3 regions of the Thalassotalea crassostreae genome follow, and region 2 is predicted to be linked to each of the others. Evidence: predicted binding sites of a transcription regulator. Region 2 holds the regulator's gene; each other region holds the start of a gene.

Region 1 (3,286 bases), 1.7 Mb from region 2:
AAATGGTGATTGGCACTATAACGGCAGCGCCATTGAACGGTTACGCTTAGTAAAGCTATTTGCCAGCGTGATAAAATATCAAGACGACGAATACTTTTTGGTAACGCCAGTAGAGAAAATTAAGATTAAGGTAGAACAGTTACCTTTTGTGGTTACGTCTTGGCAATGGCTTGAAGATATAGAGCCTGCAACGATGGAATTGACAACGAACTTAGGTGATCGGGTTTTACTTAATGACGAACATCCATTGGTTATCGATAGTAATGGCCAATTGAGTATCAACATTCGTCGTAATCTAATGGCGAGCATTCATCGTAATGTGTTTTATCAGTGGGCAGAATTAGCCGATATAGTAGAACATGAAAAAAGCCAGCAATTGCTTATTCACAGTGCTGGCTCTAGCTTTTGTTTAGGTGATGTCAGTACAGACTAATACTGTCAGCACTGAATTATGAATATTAAATCACACGAGAGAATCGTTGTTGATGTAATTTCGTCTTTAAATATGCGTCAAACGACATGCAAATATTACGGATCAATAAGCGTCCTTTTTCAGCAACAATAATTTCATCATCGGTGATCGTTACCAAATCATCTTCAATAAAAGTATTAAGGCTTAATAAGTCGTCAGCAAAGTAGTCATCAAAACTAATGTTATAAAGAGCACTGACACTAATTTTATTAATACTGAAATTACACATCAACTCTTTGATCACATGGGCGCGAATCGTATCATCAATTGTGGTCGCAATACCTTTTTCAAGGGCGTTACCTTTTTCATTAACTGCTTGATAATATTCTTTTAAGGTTTTGCTATTCTGACTAAAACTTTGACCAATAGCGCTAATAGAAGACACGCCTAACGCTAATAAATCACATTCTCCAAGTGTCGTATAACCTTGGAAATTTCGGTGCAATTTTCCTTCACGTTGAGCAATCGCCAATTCATCGTTAGGTTTTGCAAAATGATCCATACCAATAAATTCATAGCCCAAGTCTAAAAACGACTCAATGGCGTATTGCATCAATGTTAATTTTTGCTCAGCATTTGGCAACCATTGGTCACGGATTTTGCGTTGTGCCGCAAAGCGACTTGGTAGATGGGCGTAACTAAATAATGAAATTCGGTCTGGATCAATTAATTTAACCGCAGCGATAGTGTTGGCGAATGTCTCCGGTGTTTGATGGGGTAAACCATAAATTAAATCGATATTAACCGAGCTGATACCAACAGCCTTAGCACGTTGAACTAGATCAATAATAAACTCTGTGCTCTGCTCTCTATTAATCGCTTTTTGAACTTTCGTATCAACATCTTGAACACCGATACTGATACGATTAAAACCAACTTCGTATAGGTGGTCGATTAAATCTAATTCAATTTCTCTTGGGTCAATTTCAATGCTCATTTCTAACTGTTCATCAAAATCGTAACTCGACTTTAACTTATCAACTAATCGACTGATTTGTTGTTTGGTTAAAAATGTTGGTGTGCCGCCCCCCCAATGTAACTGTTTTACTTTATGGCTTTTGAATAAAGGTGCTCTCGATTCAATTTCTTTAAACAAATAATCGAGGTATTCATCTGCTTTGTCACTATGACGAGTAACAATCTTGTTGCAACCACAGTAATAGCAAAGGCTATGACAAAATGGCACATGAACATAGAGAGACAAATTGTTATTTTCTGAATTTTCAACAGCTTGCACAAAATCATTTTCAGAAAAGTCTGAATGAAATTCAAGCGCCGTAGGATAAGAGGTATAGCGAGGGCCGCTTACGTTATATTTAGACAATAATTCAGGGGAAAACATTTTAGATGACATCAAACAAACCTATTACTATTTTAAGTTTGTCATTCTATCGAAACGACATAATTTTTTATTGATCGAGCGCAATCATTTAGCAATTGATTAACATTTGCAGATGCATAAAGCGATGAAATTGGTTTAACTGGATTGGTGCAGAACTAGTCTGCACATTGTATACATTTGGTCGCTGATGGTTGAACTTCTAATCGTTTGGCCGCGATTTCTTCGCCGCAATCCATGCATACACCATAGGAGCCATTGTCGATTCGAGTAATGGCATTAGAAAGTTGCTGGATTTCAATCTTAGCTTCTGATTCGAGTGCGTTTAACACTTCATCATTTTCACGTTCACCGGCTTGTTCTGACCAATCTGCGGCTCTTCCGTCGGCAAAGTCTTCATGGATTGACGAAACTCTAGATTGTAATTCAATAATGCGTTTGGTGAATTCACTTTTCAGCTGCTCAGACATTATTCAGCTCCCTTTCTATTTTTATTGTTGATTTAGCTCCTGTTGTAAATTCTCAGCATAAGGAACTAGGTTTTTAACATCCAACATTACCGCAGACTCAAATTCTTGTTCATGGCCCATACGCTCTAAGTCAAGAGTTAACCTATCTTTCTTAGTTAACTCTTTACGAGCATCTAAAATCGGCATATGTTTGATTTTACTATATAACTTAAATATAGCAGGAAATTGAGTTTGTATTTCTTCTGAGCCATTTTCCATAGATTCAATCAACACAGATAATCGCCAACACCCTTCTGAAATCTCACACTGCTCTTGCTCCATGGCTTTGCCAATTAACACTACTGAATTGATGATTTTCAAGTCTTTAGCGTTATGTTTGAGTCTTTGCTCTTCCGCCAATGCAAGTTGTTGCTTATTTTGCTCGCGTAATTTAAGCAATAAGACTGTTGCATAGGTTGCCAGTGAAAAAATCACAACGGCAGCCACGCACAATAATAGAATCATGGTTGTTGTCATGTTTTAGCCTGTTATTTAAATTCAGATAGATCTAAGTCGTCGAGTTTATCTAGTAGGTCGTCTTCGTCGTCACTTGCCGAATTTTCAATAGCTTCTTGTTCAGTTTCATCTGAACCTGCTAAATCAAGTTGGTCAATAATTTGTTGGTAACGTTCTAGGCTTGTCGCCAGTAATTCAGCTTCTTGCTCAGAAACATCTTCGCCTGCGTCTACTTTAGCGGCAAGAATTTGTAGCTCTTGGTTACTTTCTATCGCTAGTAATTCTTGTTCCAATAACTCTGTTTGATCAACTTGAGTCGTTTCTTCAGCAACACGAATCGCAGCTATAGGCGCTGATTGCTCAGATTTAGCTTTAGGTTTTTTAACTTGAGGTTTTAGTGAAATGCCTAAATCAATCGGTTTTTTGCTGCCAATACGTGGGTCTTTATCCACAGTCTCTTGCTTTGGATTGCGTTCAACATTAGCAACTGTTTGACGAGTTCCAGCTTTA
Region 2 (3,286 bases):
AGTATTAGGTATGTCAGCAAGCTCTATTATCGTGGTTACCAATTCACTAAGGTTATTAAAGTCATGAGCGTGATCTATATTCTTATCCCTGTTGCTCTGGTCTTTACGGCGATTGCCATTTATTTGTTTTTCTGGGCGGTTAAAACAGAACAATTTGATGATCTTGAGAAACAAGGCATGAGCATTCTATTTGACGATGATAAGCAACAAAACAACACTCGCGAAAATAATCAAACCTCTAGCAACGAAGAACTAGAAAAGAAAAAATGAGCTTAGACTTTTTATCGGCATTTTTGATTGGTTTAGCGGGTGCAGGACACTGCGTCGCAATGTGCGGTGGCATTACCACAATGTTGACGTCATCAATTGCCGGTGAACGTAAGCTAAACTTTTCGTTACTTTTAAGCTATAACTTAGGACGCATCTCTTCCTACGCTATCGCCGGCGCTATTGCTGGTTTAACAGGCTCGTTAGCGGCAAAATCCATCGGCGATCATATTATTTGGCTTAAAGTTATTGCTGCAGTCTTTGTTATATTACTTGGTCTATACATTGCCAAATGGTCATTCTTATTAAATCGTGTTGAGGCCATTGGTTCGTATTTATGGAAGTACCTACAACCATTCTCGAAACGATTTATACCGGTAACAAATATCAAGCAAGCATTGGGGTTAGGTGCAATTTGGGGATGGTTACCCTGCGGCCTTGTGTACTCAACCCTTACATGGTCTGTAGCAAGCGCTGATTGGCTAAATGGCGCATTAATTATGGCTGCCTTTGGTTTAGGAACGTTACCCGCTCTATTAACTTTAGCGTCAGGATTTGCATTTATCACCACAACCTTACGCAGTGACATTTTTCGAACCCTAACCGCTCTACTTCTAATTGCATATGGCGGTTATTCATTAATGATTGCTCTACAACAAATATTTTAGTAAAATTTAACGATTAATTAATAGTTTATAGAAGTTAGTAGTTATGCCTCAAACAATCCCGGTTGCGAATAATATTAAGTGTCAAAATTGCAGCATAAGTGAATTGTGTCTTCCTTTTAGTTTAAATGAATCAGAGCTTAACTTACTTGACGACATCATTTCTCGTAAAAAACCGATTCAAAAAAATACACAAATATTTAAAGCCGGCGAAAACCTTCATACGCTCTATGCCATCCGTTCAGGTACTTTTAAAACGTTTATAATTTCAGAACAAGGTGAAGAACAAATCACTGGTTTTCACTTAGCTGGTGATTTAATGGGATTCGATGCGCTTTCTAAGAAAAAACATCCAAGTTTCGCGAAAGCGTTAGAAACGTCAATGGTTTGTGAGATCCCATTTGAAGTATTAGATACGCTATCTAATAAAATCCCTAAGCTTAAAGCACAAATGATGAATTTAATGAGCAACGAAATACTCTGCTCTAGCGAGATGATTTTATTATTAAACCGTAAAAATGCCGAAGAGAAACTTGCTACATTTTTAGCAAGTTATGGCCATCGTTTAGGTAGTCGTAATTTATCAAATATGGAATTCAACCTGCCGATGACTCGCAGTGAAATTGGTAATTATATTGGCTTAACAATTGAAACTATTTCTCGTTTAATGACAAGGTTTCAAAAAGAAGGCCTTATTAAAGTCGAAAATAAGTTTATAACGATTATTGATAAGGACGCGTTATACCAACTTGCAGGCTTTAATAAATAGCCGAGGACTAACTCTTTACATAAGGCACCTAAACGGTGCCTTTTTTGTGTTTAAAATCACATAATCTTTTAAAATATTTGATACGAATCAATAAGCTATGATTATTACTATTTTTAATGCTAACAAATTTGTAACAATCAATAGAAGCGATTAAGCTTAATATACCGTTTATTTATACAAATTCTCGTTAATTAAGGCCAGACTCATGGAAAGTTATCAAAATATCCTCGTTGTTATTGACCCGACTACAGAAGACCAAAAAGCATTGGCAAGGGCATGCACCCTTGCGAGCAAAACCAACGCAAGGATTACTGCTTTTTTAACTATCTACGACTTTTCATACGAAATGACCACAATGCTGTCAGGTGAAGAACGAGAGGCAATGCGAGAAACTGTAGTTAATGACAGAGAACTATGGCTCAAAGACCTCATTAAAGACATGCCGTGTGATATTAGCACTAAAGCGGTATGGCACAACCGACCTTTTGACGCGATATTAAGTGAAATCCGTGATAATAACTTCGATTTAGTAGTAAAAAGTACTCATGAACACCCTGCACTGCAGTCAGTGATATTCACACCAACGGATTGGCATTTAATTCGAAAATGTTGGGTACCTTTATTACTTGTTAAAGAACATCAATGGCCAGAAAATGGTCATGTACTTGCTGCCGTTAACGTTGGTAGCGAAGAACTCGAGCATCAATCGCTAAATAACAAAATTACCGAAGAAGCCCTTAATCTTAGTAAGTTGATCACCGCAGATACTCATTTTGTTAATTCTTACCCTGGAACACCTATAAATATTGCTATAGAAATTCCGGAATTTGACGCCAATGAATATAACCAAGCAATGAAGAACCATCACCGCGATGTAATGCGAGAACATGCTGATAAATTTGGCATTGATTATGATTTTCTGCACGTTGAAGAAGGATTACCAGAGGATGTTATTGAAAAAGTAGCTAACGACATCGATGCAGAACTCGTCATTCTTGGTACAGTGGGTCGTACAGGTCTTTCAGCTGTACTTATCGGCAATACTGCTGAGCATGTAATAGACAGACTTAACTGTGATTTATTGGCGTTAAAGCCTGACGGTTATGAATCACCATTCTTGAAATAACCAATTCATTATATTTATTGCGACTATTGCTTAACAATCTATCCAAACACCCCGTGTGATTACTCCAGTTTTATCACACGGATCACTAACATTTAACTTATCGTTAACCTTAAAATAACCGAGTCCTACTTTGCCTGAGCACTTTGCTCAGGTATAATGCGCGCTTTTTAAACTTAATCATAAATGCAAAGGCTTCAAGCATGTCTATAGACGTTAGCACCGAGAAAAGCGACGAAAAGTTAGCTAAAGCAAAACTTAGCAAATTAGAGAAACGATTTCGTCACAATGCAGGTAAAGCGATCAGCGATTACAACATGATCGAAGACGGTGACAAAGTTATGGTCTGTCTATCAGGTGGTGCTGATAGTTATACGATGCTTGATATATTGTTAAAATTGAAGGCCTCTGCACCGATTCATTTTGATATTATTGCGGTCAACCTAGATCAAAAACAACCAG
Region 3 (3,286 bases), 1.5 Mb from region 2:
TCAGCGATTGCTGGCATCTGTCCGACAACAGAAGCGAATTTAGGCGACGGTATCTTTCCAACCACTGAATTTATGGCCAAAGGCGGTCAGGTTGCCATTGGTTCAGATAGTCATATTAGCGTATCTGCTATTGAAGAAATTCGTTTACTTGAATATGCACAGCGTTTGATCAAACAGCAAAGAGCGATTTTGGCAAACAACAAAACTCGTTCGGTGGGTCAAAATTTGTGGCAACATGCTGCTAAAGCAGGGGCATTGTCGACAAGTTGCAATAGTGGTGAACTGGCTATTGGTAAACAGGCGGACTTATTGGTGCTTAACTCTGAACAAACACGATTATTCGCAAATCAAAACAAGAATTTACTTGATTCATTTATTTTTGCTAGCCAGCAAAATCCAATAAATGATGTGATGGTCAATGGCCAATGGCAGATTCAAAATGGTGAACATAAGCTGCAACAACTTAGCGCTGATGCCTTTGCAAAAGCGCTTAGAGATATTGCTGGGAATTGTGCTTAACTAATAATATTGAAGTTAAACTGAAGGCCCTGGAACGAATGTTTTAGGGTCTAAATACTCGGTATTGATCTATTTTGTCACACACCATCTTTAAGTGTTCGCGCCTTAAGCGTCGGTTCTCTTGACCCTCTTCACATGAAGATGTGTAAAATCCTTTTAACACTTCTCTAGATTCAGTTATTTCTTTCAAATAAGCCACCTCTTGCTTAGAGAACTTTTTCATTTCTTTATGCAAGCTGGTGTATATTTTAGACGGTGCTACGCGAGCTTTGGTATCTACAATATCCATAAATTTTTCATCAGCTTTGGTTGCACTTTCTTCAAACCATTCATTTAATTGTTCATTTGGAAAAAAATGAAGGTAAACAGCGATAGCGACGATAATGATAATAATATTTTTCAGCATGATTTTAATTTCTGGCCGATAATTGAGTGTATGGTTACATCATAACTAATTTTAACGAAATGTTAAAAACTTAATCTAAAACAAATTTTTAAACTTATTAGATGTTATACTCTAATTAATTTAACAATAAGATATTCAGGGTATTCACGTGGCAGAAAATCAGGCGAATAAGCCAGCGAAAACGGCACCTAGTAAAACGATTCCTGTTAAAAACATTAAAGTTCACAAGCCTAAGAGCGGCGCTGTTGAGCAGTATAAACCTCGCGATCAGATTTATGTGCGCAAGGTAAAAGGCTTTTATCAAGGCATTCGCCGTAAAATGAATATCCTATTTATGGCAGTATTCGCTCTTCTTCCTTGGCTTCATTTCAACGGCCAACAAGCGATTTTATTTGATATTGGTGAACAACGCTTTAATATTTTCTCTCTTACTCTTTGGCCGCAAGACCTGACATTATTGGCTTGGATATGCATCATTGGCGCATTCTTACTATTTTTCGTGACTACTTTTATTGGTCGAGTCTGGTGTGGTTATTTATGTCCACAAACCGTGTGGACGTTTATCTTTATGTGGTTTGAAGAAAAATTCGAAGGGGCGGCAAATAAACGCAGAAAGCGTGATCAAAGCCCAATGAATTTTGAGAAATTTTGGCGCAAGGCGGCAAAACATAGTTGTTGGATCGGATTTTCACTACTTACAGCAATAACCTTTGCCGGTTATTTTACTCCGATGCGCGAGTTGGCGGTCGATTTCTTCACCTTTAATGCTACGTTAACAATCACTTTAGTGATATTTTTCTTTACCTTTTGTACTTACGGTAATGCCGGTTGGATGCGCGAAGTTATGTGTTTGCATATGTGTCCGTATGCACGTTTTCAATCTGCAATGTTTGACCAAGATACGTTAACGGTTTCCTATGATTACAATCGTGGTGAAAGTCGAGGTCCACGGGGAAGAAAGGCCGACCCTAAAGAGCTTGGTCTTGGTGATTGTATCGACTGTAACCTCTGTGTTGAAGTTTGTCCTACCGGTATAGATATTCGCAATGGTTTGCAATATGAGTGTATCAACTGTGGCGCTTGTGTTGATGCCTGTGACGGCGTTATGGATCGAATGAAATATGATCGAGGTCTAATTAGTTACACCACGGAAACCAAACTTAAAGGTAAACATGTACATATTTTACGCCCGAAACTGTACATGTATGCCACGGTTTTAATTGTAATGTGTGGCTTCTTTATTACCGATTTAGCCACTCGTGTACCATTACAAATTGATATTATTCGCGATCGAAATACCTTAGCCCGCGAGAATATCGACGGCCTTATCGAAAACGTATACACATTAAAAATACTCAACAAGTCACAAATCGATTCGACCTATGAAATTGAGGTAGAAGGCCTAGAAAATTATACTTGGCAAGGTGAGAATGTGGTGACAGTGAAAGCAGCTGAAATTGACACCATTGCAATTAGTCTCGCCGTAGACCCTGTTGATATAAAAGGTTATATGACTGACATTTCTTTTGTTATCCATCAAGTAGAGCCTGCGGATAATGATGTTATTATCAAGCAAAGCAGCGTATTCTTTAACAAGCGCTAATTCATTGATAAAAAATAGGTATAAATGAGCGATTTTAGCTTTAAGGAATTGACTCCTGAGACCATTATAGATGGTCTCGAAGAACATGGTTTTTCAGTAGCAAGCGGCTTATTAGCGCTTAATAGTTATGAAAATAGGGTGTACCAATTTCATGATGATGACCGGGTTAAATTCGTTACCAAATATTATCGACCGAATCGCTGGAGCCTTGAGCAAATTCAAGAAGAGCACGATTTTGCTTTAGAACTACAAGATGCTGAATTGCCTCTGGTAGCGCCAATCGTAAAAGACGGGCAAAGCATCTTTAGCCACAAGGGCTTTTACTTTGCCGTGTTTCCTTGTCGTGGTGGTCGCATTTTTGAAGTAGATAATCTTGACCAATTAGAATGGATGGGACGTTTTATTGGTCGTATTCATGCAGTATCAAGTACTACAGATTTCAAAACGCGGCCAGAAATTAATACCCAAGAATTTTTATTCCAAGCAAAAGAGATCATTAAAGATTCTTCTATGCTTAGCAGTGGCCTAGAAAAACCTTTCTTTACTATCCTTGACCAAGTCATTGACATTGCTGACAACCAATATAAACCGAAAAAGCTTATTCGTTTGCATGGTGACTGCCATGCAGGCAACATTCTTTGGACAGATGCCGGCCCTCACTTTGTTGACCTAGACGATTGTCGAAGTGGACCTGCAATTCAGGACCTTTGGATGATGCTCTCTGGCGACAGACAGGAAAGATTGTTACAATTAGATAC

Evidence for each region. The regulator FNR, encoded in region 2, switches genes on or off when oxygen is low (the NO sensors DNR and NnrR bind a similar motif). The targets are predictions, from matches to a motif close to TTGATCTAGATCAA.
Region 1: the regulator FNR is predicted to act here: its motif matches at 1,885-1,898, upstream of hemN (oxygen-independent coproporphyrinogen III oxidase).
Region 3: the regulator FNR is predicted to act here: its motif matches at 996-1,009, upstream of ccoG (cytochrome c oxidase accessory protein CcoG).

The regions. Positions count from the first base shown of each region.
Region 1 covers NZ_CP017689.1:3,760,796-3,764,081, forward strand. The annotation lists gene LT090_RS16200 (DUF1285 domain-containing protein) at 1-433, shown strand, start outside; gene hemN (oxygen-independent coproporphyrinogen III oxidase) at 459-1,826, opposite strand; gene LT090_RS16210 (TraR/DksA family transcriptional regulator) at 1,970-2,281, opposite strand; gene LT090_RS16215 (DUF2489 domain-containing protein) at 2,303-2,797, opposite strand; gene LT090_RS16220 (GTPase-activating protein) at 2,809-3,286, opposite strand, start outside.
Region 2 covers NZ_CP017689.1:2,097,205-2,100,490, forward strand. The annotation lists gene LT090_RS09105 (heavy metal translocating P-type ATPase) at 1-67, shown strand, start outside; gene ccoS (cbb3-type cytochrome oxidase assembly protein CcoS) at 64-270, shown strand; gene LT090_RS09115 (sulfite exporter TauE/SafE family protein) at 267-935, shown strand; gene fnr (fumarate/nitrate reduction transcriptional regulator Fnr) at 979-1,701, shown strand; gene uspE (universal stress protein UspE) at 1,907-2,827, shown strand; gene ttcA (tRNA 2-thiocytidine(32) synthetase TtcA) at 3,028-3,286, shown strand, end outside.
Region 3 covers NZ_CP017689.1:3,638,337-3,641,622, reverse strand. The annotation lists gene LT090_RS15710 (formimidoylglutamate deiminase) at 1-519, shown strand, start outside; gene LT090_RS15705 (hypothetical protein) at 563-925, opposite strand; gene ccoG (cytochrome c oxidase accessory protein CcoG) at 1,074-2,528, shown strand; gene LT090_RS15695 (serine/threonine protein kinase) at 2,553-3,286, shown strand, end outside.